One region of the Bacillus sp. GW823-FHT06A10 genome, then DNA from elsewhere that is predicted to be linked to it. Evidence: riboswitches for the same ligand, from Rfam matches in the RefSeq annotation. Region 1 holds a riboswitch; the other holds the start of a gene.
The links. A riboswitch is a leader RNA that binds a small molecule or an ion and turns the genes downstream of it on or off. The one in region 1 is predicted to bind S-adenosylmethionine.
Positions count from the first base shown of each region.

Region 1 (4,893 bases):
CCAAGCTTCATCTTTAAGGCGAAATGAAATCATGCCGCCTCTTCCAGGATAAAATACATCTGTCACCCCGTCTTCATCATTTAAATATGCAACAACTGCTTTCGCATTTTCTTCATGCTGTCTCATGCGAAGCGCTAACGTTTTCATACCGCGAATTAATAACCATGAGTCAAATGGGCTTAAAACTGCACCTGATGCATTATGATAATGAGCGATGTCTTCACAAAGTTCCTTTCCTTTTGCAATGACAAGTCCGCTTAGTACATCGTTATGTCCCCCTAAATATTTCGTTGCGCTGTGAAGTACAATGTCAGCACCTTCTGTTAATGGTTGCTGTATATAAGGTGTGTAGAATGTGTTGTCTACAATAAGAAGTAGTCCGTGCCTTTTCGCTACAGTTGCGACAGCAGCAATATCAGTAACTTGCATTAATGGATTAGTTGGAGTTTCTATGAAAATAGCCTTCGTTTCAGTTGTGATAGCTTGCTCAATTTGTTTAATAGACTGTGTATTTACGTATCTACATCGAACATTCCACTTTTTTTCATGTTCAGAAAATAATCGATACGTTCCACCGTATAAATCTTCAGATACAATAAGTTCGTCTCCAGAGCGGAATAGAGAAAGGACGAGGAGAACAGCCGCCATCCCTGAACTACAGGCATAACCTTGTTCGCCATATTCTAAGTCTGCGATTGCCTGTTCTAAAAGACCTCGAGTTGGATTGCCAGTTCGTGAATAGTCAAAGCCAGTAGATTTACCAATTCCTTCATGACGATAAGCGGTTGAGAAATAAACTGGTGGATTAACCGTTCCAGTTGTAGTTTCACTGCGATTGCCGATTTGTGCTAGTTTTGTTTCGATTGTTGACATGTGAAAATTCCTCCTTTTTAAATTGAAACATTAAGTGAATATAAAATAAAAAAAGCCTTCTAAGAAGAAGGCTTTCGGTTTGAATAGAGTCTTCTTCTCATCTGTCAAATCTTTCACAATTTGCTGGAATTAGCACCTTATTAACAAAATGTTAATGGTTGCTGAGGCGTCACAGGGCCAGTCCCTCTACCTCTCTAGATAAGAATGTTCGTATGAAATTTTTATTATGTTTTTAACTTTACAACAAAAGATAATTGAATTGCAACTTTATTTTGAAAAATTTTTATTTTTCCGCAAGTGTCATTGACTTTTACTTTTGTGCATGCTAAATTTATTAAAAAATTAACAAACATTGTTAAAAGGGGAACGCATTTCCTTTTAGCTACATAAATAAAATAATAAAGACAACTCTTATTGAGAGCGGTGGAGGGAAAGGCCCTGTGAAACCCGGCAACCTTCAAACGAAATGTTTGAAACGGTGCTAATACCTGCAAAACGAATGTTTTGCATAATAAGAGGAGGAACGATTATGTCCCCCTCTTCAAAGTGAAGAGGGGGTTTTTATATTGATAGAAATGAGGGAGATTCGTGAAATTACTAGATTTATTATCAAAAGGAATTGTAATAGGTGATGGTGCGGTTGGGACGTTATTGCATTCACATGGCTTGCAAAGTAGCTTTGAAGAATTGAATGTATCGGATCCAGACTTAATTATATCGATTCATAAACAATATGTAGCTGCTGGAGCAGATGTAATTCAAACGAATACGTATGGAGCAAATGAGGCGAAATTACGTATGTACGGCTTAGAAAATCAAGTTACAGAAATTAATAGAGCGGCAGTAAAACTGGCGAAAGCATCTGTTACAGATAAAAATGCAATTTTAGGAACAATTGGTGGTATGAAACATATCGGAGCCGTTACAACGACTGATATGGAAAGGGAGTTTATGCTACTTGAACAGGCAGGGGCTTTACTAGAAGAACAGGTTGATGGATTACTATTAGAAACTTTTTACGATGAATTTGAATTACTTCATGCTGTTAAAGTATTGCGTAAGCAAACGAACATTCCAATTGTTGCTCAATTAGCGTTACATGAAGCAGGTACGACTCAAAATGGAAATGATGTTAATGAAATATTAAAGCAAATTATAGATTACGGTGCAAATGTTGTTGGATTAAATTGTCAACTAGGGCCGCTTCATATGACGGAGGCTTTCAAAATGATATCGATTCCGCAAAATGGCTATTTATCAGCATACCCAAATGCAGGTCTCCCGAATTATGTGGAGGGACGTTACGTATATGAGGGAAGCCCAGCTTATTTTGAGGCGATGACGCCGAGATTTATTGAGCAAGGTATTCGGTTATTAGGTGGTTGTTGTGGTACGACTCCAGAACATATTCAAAGTATGAAGCACGCTGTTGCGAATGTTACACCTGTAATAGAAAAAGACACCATTCAAAGGCCGAAAGTTGTTCATACGCATGAGAAACGTTCGAAGGCTCACGTCACTCTAGCAGAGAAAGCGAAAAAACAAACGACAGTTGTAGTGGAATTAGATCCACCGAAAACGTTAGATACACAGCGGTTTTTTGAAGGAGCAAGAGCTTTAAAAAGAGCGGGAGCAGATGCTATTACTCTAGCAGATAATTCATTAGCATCGCCTCGTATTTCTAATATGGCAATGGGTGCGTTATTAACGAAGCATGATATCCCGGTATTGACACATTTAACGTGTAGGGATCATAACGTCATTGGACTACAATCTCATTTGTTAGGTTTATCGGCGTTAGGGATGGAAGAAGTGTTAGCTTTAACTGGTGATCCAGCGCGCGTTGGTGATTTTCCTGGTGCAACTTCTGTATACGATTTGTCCTCTATTGAGCTCATTAAAATGATTAAAGAAATGAACGATGGACGTTCAATTTTAGGGAAATCAATTGGACCGGCGACAAGGTTTTCTGTAGGCGGCGCATTTAATCCTCACGTGAGGCACTTAAAAGCAGCGGTTAAGCGAATGGAACGAAAAATAGATGCTGGAGCGGAATATTTTTTAACTCAGCCAATTTACGATATCGCGTTAATTGAAGAAGTGTATGAAGCGACAAAGCATTTGGAACAATCTATTTTTATTGGAATTATGCCGTTAGTAAGTAAGCGGAATGCAGATTTTCTTCATTTTGAGGTACCGGGTATTACTCTTCCAGAAGAAATAAGAGAGAGAATGGATGGACACGAAACGAAAGAGGCGGCAATTGAGGAAGGGATTCGCATTTCGCAAGAATTGATCGACGCAGCGATGAAATATTTTAATGGTATTTATCTTATTACACCATTTTTAAAATATGAAATTACAGAACATCTTGTTAAATATGTAAGAGAAAAGCAAGAAGTGAAAGAAGGTATTAATTGATGAAGTGTATAGAAGAAAAATTACAAAATAGCATTTTAATATTAGATGGTGCAATGGGAACAATGATTCAGCAAGAGGATTTAACTGCTGAAGATTTCGGAGGAGAAGAGTACGAGGGCTGTAATGAATATTTAGTAGAAACAAGACCAGACGTTATTTTAAAGATTCATAAAGCTTATATTGAAGCTGGAGCGGATATTATTGAAACAAATACATTTGGGGCAACGAATATTGTACTAAGTGATTATGAGCTGTCTCATTTAGATGAAGAACTAAATGAAAAGGCAGCACTTTTGGCGAAGCAAGCTGTTAAAGAAAGCGGTAAGGAAGTATATGTTGCGGGAGCGATGGGACCAACAACGAAAGCAATTAGTGTTACTGGTGGTGTGACTTTTGAAGAATTGATTGAGGCTTATACAAGGCAGGCACGAGGATTATTAAAAGGAGAAGTTGATGTATTACTCGTTGAGACGAGTCAAGATATGCGTAACGTGAAAGCAGCTTATATTGGAATTCAAGCTGCTTTTGAAGAACTGAAAAAAACGGTTCCTATTATGATTTCAGGAACGATTGAGCCAATGGGAACGACTCTGGCTGGGCAAACAATTGAAGCTTTTTATTTATCAGTAGAACATATGAAACCATTATCTGTTGGGTTAAATTGTGCGACTGGTCCGGAGTTTATGAGGGACCATATTCGTTCACTATCTGATTTATCGGAGTGTTACATTTCTTGTTATCCAAATGCAGGTCTTCCTGATGAAGATGGACATTACCATGAGTCTCCATCTTCTCTCGCTGAAAAGGTGAAGCGATTTGCTGAAGAAGGATGGGTTAATATTATCGGTGGTTGTTGTGGCACGACACCAGAACATATAAAAGCAATGAAAGAAGCACTAGCATCTCTTAAGCCTCGTGACCATCATGAGAGAGAAGGACATGGAATTAGTGGATTAGAGGCACTGCAATATGATGAGTCTATGAGACCGTTATTTGTAGGTGAAAGAACGAATGTTATTGGATCACGTAAATTTAAACGATTAGTAGCAGAAGGGAAATTTGAAGAGGCTGCTGAAGTGGCAAGAGCGCAAGTGAAGAAAAATGCTCATATTATTGATATTTGTATGGCAGATCCTGATCGTGATGAAATAGAAGATATGGAGAAATTTTTGACAGAAGTTACGAAAGTGTTAAAAGTACCGATTATGATTGATTCAACGGATGAAAATGTTATGGCAAGAGCACTTACTTATATTCAAGGAAAAGCTGTTATCAACTCTATTAATTTAGAAGATGGAGAAGAGCGTTTTGAAAAGGTAACACCGCTTCTTCGTAAGTATGGTGCTGCAATTGTAGTTGGTACAATCGATGAAGATGGTATGGCAGTAAGTGCTGAAAGAAAATTAGAAATTGCAAAAAGAAGTTACGAATTATTAACGACGAAATATGGGATACGCCCGTCAGATATTATTTTTGATGCACTTGTGTTTCCAGTAGGGACAGGTGATGAAGAATATATTGGTTCAGCGGCAGCGACTATAGAGGGCATTCGCCTTATTAAAGAAGCGTTACCAGAGTGTTTAACGATTTTAGGTGTAA
Region 1 covers NZ_JBXAHT010000002.1:580,877-585,769, forward strand. The annotation lists gene metI (cystathionine gamma-synthase/O-acetylhomoserine thiolyase) at 1-873, opposite strand, end outside; SAM riboswitch class I at 968-1,078, opposite strand; SAM riboswitch class I at 1,282-1,391, shown strand; gene AC1Q8M_RS17795 (bifunctional homocysteine S-methyltransferase/methylenetetrahydrofolate reductase) at 1,462-3,294, shown strand; gene metH (methionine synthase) at 3,294-4,893, shown strand, end outside.

Region 2 (4,893 bases), 470 kb from region 1:
GTAAAAAATGCTATGGTTTTTCGTGTACCAATACAACGAAAGTCCGATAAGTGCAGGGATAATGAGATGAATGAGAGCCATTAAAAAATAAATCATTAGACGCCCCCTTTATTTGTGTGCTTATTACATCATATCCGTATGTTCATAAATTGATATCATTTTTTTCATAAATGGACGAAAAAAGTTTGAAAAACCGTCACAAAATATGAGAATATAATGTTTGAAATCTTGTATAATATTATTTTCTAAAAGCATTTAAACAACATAAACATACTGTTTATGTTGTTTTTAATTTGAGTGAAATGGATGTAAGGAATATGAATTTGAAAGAAATTTTTTGTTGGATAGATAAGAACGAATGAAGAGAGGTACAGCATGATTAGTATGTCACTAAGATCATTTAAAATCCAATCGTATTATATACTAGGTATTTTGTTACTAGGTTGGATGTTAACACCGTTTTCAGCACACTTTTTAGGCGCTGGAATTGGGCTTATTGTAAGTATGTATTGCGTTTGGCTTCTAGGGAGAAGAATTGAGAAGCTTGGAGATAGTATTGTAAAGAAGACGAAAGCACCGACACTCGGTATGTTTAACCGTTTTGCAGCTGCCATTTTGGGTGCTATTATTATGTACGAAATTGAGCACCACATGGTTATGTGGGCATTTGCAGTAGGGATTATGGGTGGTTATTTCTTAATCGTTGTGAATTTAGGATACTATAGCATGAAAGATGAGAAAGAACTAACAAAGAGCTAAAAGAGATAAAAAGATAAAAGACTTCTTTTTAGATGGAATAGATGATCCAGCCACAAATAGAAGCGGTCAGGGCCTTTTTTAACCCCATACGATGTGAAACTCGAGAGATGTAGCGAGTAGTGATATAATGTATATATTCGAAGCTGTAATTTTATAATCTAGGTCACAGATGAAGAGATTAGCATTTCACTTTATATAAGATATAGAAAGAAGCTTACGTTTTCACGTAAGCTTCTTTTTTATGTAAGTGTGTGTAACCGTTAAGCCGCATTGGGTTTTGTCGGTGAGTACGCGAAACTTTACGGTTACACGACACTTATTCATATGAGTAAAGGGTTATTCCAACAGAAAGTTTTAATTTAAGCGATTGGACCGCCTAAGTTAATGATATCTTCAGAAACGCTTTCGAACTTTTTGAAGTTCTCTTTGAATTCATTTGCAAGCTCGATTGCTTTTGCTTTGTAAGCAGCTTTATCAGCCCAAGTTTGTTCAGGCATTAACACTTCGTCAGGTACACCTGGTACGTGAAGTGGAACTTCAAGACCGAAGATGTCATGTTTAGCTGTTTCAGTTTTTGCAAGTTCGCCGCTTAATGCTGCTTGAATCATTGCACGAGTATAACCTAAGTTCATACGTTTACCAACTCCGTACTCGCCGCCAGTCCAGCCAGTGTTTACTAGGAATACTTTCGCATCGTGTTTCTCGATTTTTTCACCAAGCATTTCAGCGTAGCGAGATGCATCAAGTGGTAAGAATGGTGAACCGAAGCAAGTTGAGAATGTAGCTTGCGGAGATGTAACGCCGCGCTCTGTTCCTGCTAGTTTACTAGTGTAACCACTTAAGAAATGATACATAGCTTGCTCTTTTGATAACTTACTGATTGGAGGCAATACGCCAGATGCATCAGCAGTTAAGAAAATAATTGTATTTGGGTGTCCAGCAACACTTGGCAGTACGATATTGTCGATCGCATGCATAGGGTATGCAGCACGAGTATTTTCTGTTAAAGTAGTATCGTTGTAGTCGGCGATACGCGTTTGGTCATTAATGATAACGTTTTCTAAAACAGATCCAAATTTGATTGCATCGAAAATTTGTGGTTCTTTCTCGTGAGAAAGGTTTACACATTTTGCATAGCAACCGCCTTCAATATTGAATACACCGTTATCAGACCAACCGTGCTCATCATCACCGATTAATTTACGGTTTGGATCAGCAGATAATGTTGTTTTACCTGTTCCAGATAAACCGAAGAATAGTGCTACGTCGCCTTCTTCACCTACGTTTGCAGAGCAATGCATAGAAAGGATATCTTGTTCAGGTAATAAGAAGTTCATAATAGAGAAGATTGATTTTTTCATTTCTCCAGCGTATTCTGTACCACCAATTAGTACGATACGTTTTTCGAATGAAACCATAATGAATGCTTCAGAGTTTGTACCGTCAACAGCTGGATCAGCTTTGAAATTCGGTGCAGAAACAATTGTGAACTCTGATTCATGAGTTGTTAATTCTTCTTCAGTTGGACGAATGAATAATTGATGTACAAATAAATTGTGCCATGCATATTCGTTAATAACTTGAATTGGTAGGCGGTAATTGCGGTCAGCGCCTGCAAATCCTTTGAAGACGAATAACTCTTCTTTTTCTTTTAAGTATTCTAAAACTTTAGTATATAATTTATTAAAATGTTCTTCAGAAATCGGTTGGTTCACAGCTCCCCAAGCAATTTTGTCAGCAACCGATGCTTCTTTCACAATAAATTTATCTTTAGGAGAACGTCCTGTATATTTTCCAGTTGAAGCAGAAACGGCACCAGTCGAAGTTAATTTCCCTTCATTTCGCATTAATACTTTTTCCACTAATTGCGGAACACTTAGTTGAATCTGTGCATTGCTTCCGTTCAATAATTCGTGTAAACCAATTTGGACATTCACAGTACTCATATTTATATACCATCCTTTTCATTTAATGAAATATTTCTCGTAATCCCCAACAAGAGTATAACACAATTATATAAATAATGTATACTATTTATTTCTTTTTGTTTGTGTGAATGTATTATTTCCCTATTAATATTTCATTTCAGGCGTATTGAGAAAAACTTTCAGGAAAATGTGAATATTAATTGACAAATGAATATCATTTCTTTAGTATAGGTTGGGACGGATACTCTCTTATCCCGAGCTGGCGGAGGGACAGGCCCGATGAAGCCCAGCAACCTCACTTGTATTGATAAATGCAGGTGAATAGGTGCTAAAACCTGTGCGAGGCTACAGGTCTCGAACGATAAGAGCGAAGGGCAAAAAGCAGTATGCAAGTAGCAAATTAAACCTTTCCTCTATGTAAAGTAGGAAAGGTTTTTCTGTATGCTTGTGTGGGAGAATAAATGTATGTCGCAGTTTGTGGCAAATTAAGGATGAGTTCCGTACAATATATACAATTACTGTAGGGAGGTTTACCACATGACAAAAAAACGTCATCTGTTCACATCTGAGTCTGTAACTGAAGGACATCCAGATAAAATTTGTGACCAAATTTCTGATTCAATTTTAGATGCGATCTTATCAAAAGACGCAAATGCACGTGTAGCTTGTGAAACAACTGTAACAACTGGTTTAGTATTGGTAGCGGGGGAAATTACGACTTCTACTTACGTAGATATTCCAAAAATCGTTCGTGAAACAATTCAAGGCATTGGTTACACACGCGCAAAATACGGATTCGATGCAGAAACTTGTGCTGTTTTAACATCTATCGATGAGCAGTCTGCTGACATCGCTATGGGTGTTGACCAAGCGCTAGAAGCACGCGAAGGTCAAATGACTGACGCTGAGATTGAGGCAATTGGTGCAGGAGACCAAGGTTTAATGTTTGGTTTCGCATGTAATGAAACACAAGAGTTAATGCCACTTCCAATCTCGCTTGCTCACAAATTAGCTCGCCGTTTAACTGAAGTACGTAAAGATGATACATTATCATACTTACGTCCAGATGGAAAAACGCAAGTTACAGTTGAGTATGATGAAAATGGTAAACCAGTACGTGTTGATACTATCGTAATTTCTACACAACATCACCCAGATGTTACATGGGAAGAAATCGATCGCGACTTAAAAGAGCACGTAATTAAAGCTGTAGTACCAGCAGAATTAATGGATGGAGAAACGAAATTCTTCATTAATCCAACTGGCCGCTTCGTAATTGGTGGACCACAAGGTGATGCTGGTTTAACAGGACGTAAAATCATCGTTGATACTTACGGTGGATACGCTCGCCATGGCGGCGGTGCATTCTCTGGTAAAGATGCAACAAAAGTTGACCGTTCTGCAGCATATGCAGCTCGTTATGTTGCGAAAAACATCGTAGCAGCTGGTCTTGCTGACAAAGCAGAAGTACAACTTGCATACGCAATCGGTGTAGCACAACCAGTATCAATTTCAGTTGATACATTCGGCACAGGTAAAGTATCTGAAGACGTACTAGTAGAACTAGTTCGTAACAACTTCGATCTTCGCCCAGCTGGTATTATTAAAATGCTAGACTTACGTCGCCCAATTTACAAACAAACAGCAGCTTACGGCCACTTCGGACGTACTGATGTAGATCTTTCATGGGAACGTACAGACAAAGCTGCAGCTTTAAAAGAGCAAGCTGGTCTATAATATATGAAAAAAAGCTTTGCGCGGTGAGCGCAAAGCTTTTTTTATTTCGTTTTACTTACAATTTGAATGCATGATTTGCAATATACTTCGCCTTCTAGCTCAATATACTTTTTCGTATTAGTCATGCCACTTGCTGGAAAAGGCATATGAATCCATGCCTTTTCATACGTTTGTATTTCCTTTTACATGATTTACAAAGGGTGGATTTCTTCTGGAAGATATGCAATCAACCTTTCATTTGACGTGCTTTACCTGCGCAAAAGGCACTGTTTAGTAAAAATAGTGTCGCGAATATAATGCTTACTAATGTAGCGTATGGAATTGCACCTTTTAAGGAAAAGCCGACAGTGATTGAAGCGATGAATAAGAGGATGAATGTTGTTGTTAATTTTTTATAAAGTTCCATACTATGTAGACCTCCAATTTATTTTTTAGTACAAGTTTTAAAATTGAATTCTATTATGTAGAA
Region 2 covers NZ_JBXAHT010000002.1:106,983-111,875, forward strand. The annotation lists gene AC1Q8M_RS15305 (hypothetical protein) at 1-96, opposite strand, end outside; gene AC1Q8M_RS15310 (ATP synthase subunit I) at 376-759, shown strand; gene pckA (phosphoenolpyruvate carboxykinase (ATP)) at 1,119-2,705, opposite strand; SAM riboswitch class I at 2,934-3,055, shown strand; gene metK (methionine adenosyltransferase) at 3,225-4,424, shown strand; gene AC1Q8M_RS15325 (hypothetical protein) at 4,651-4,830, opposite strand.
Region 2: another riboswitch for S-adenosylmethionine. It lies ahead of metK (methionine adenosyltransferase); the one in region 1 lies ahead of AC1Q8M_RS17795 (bifunctional homocysteine S-methyltransferase/methylenetetrahydrofolate reductase).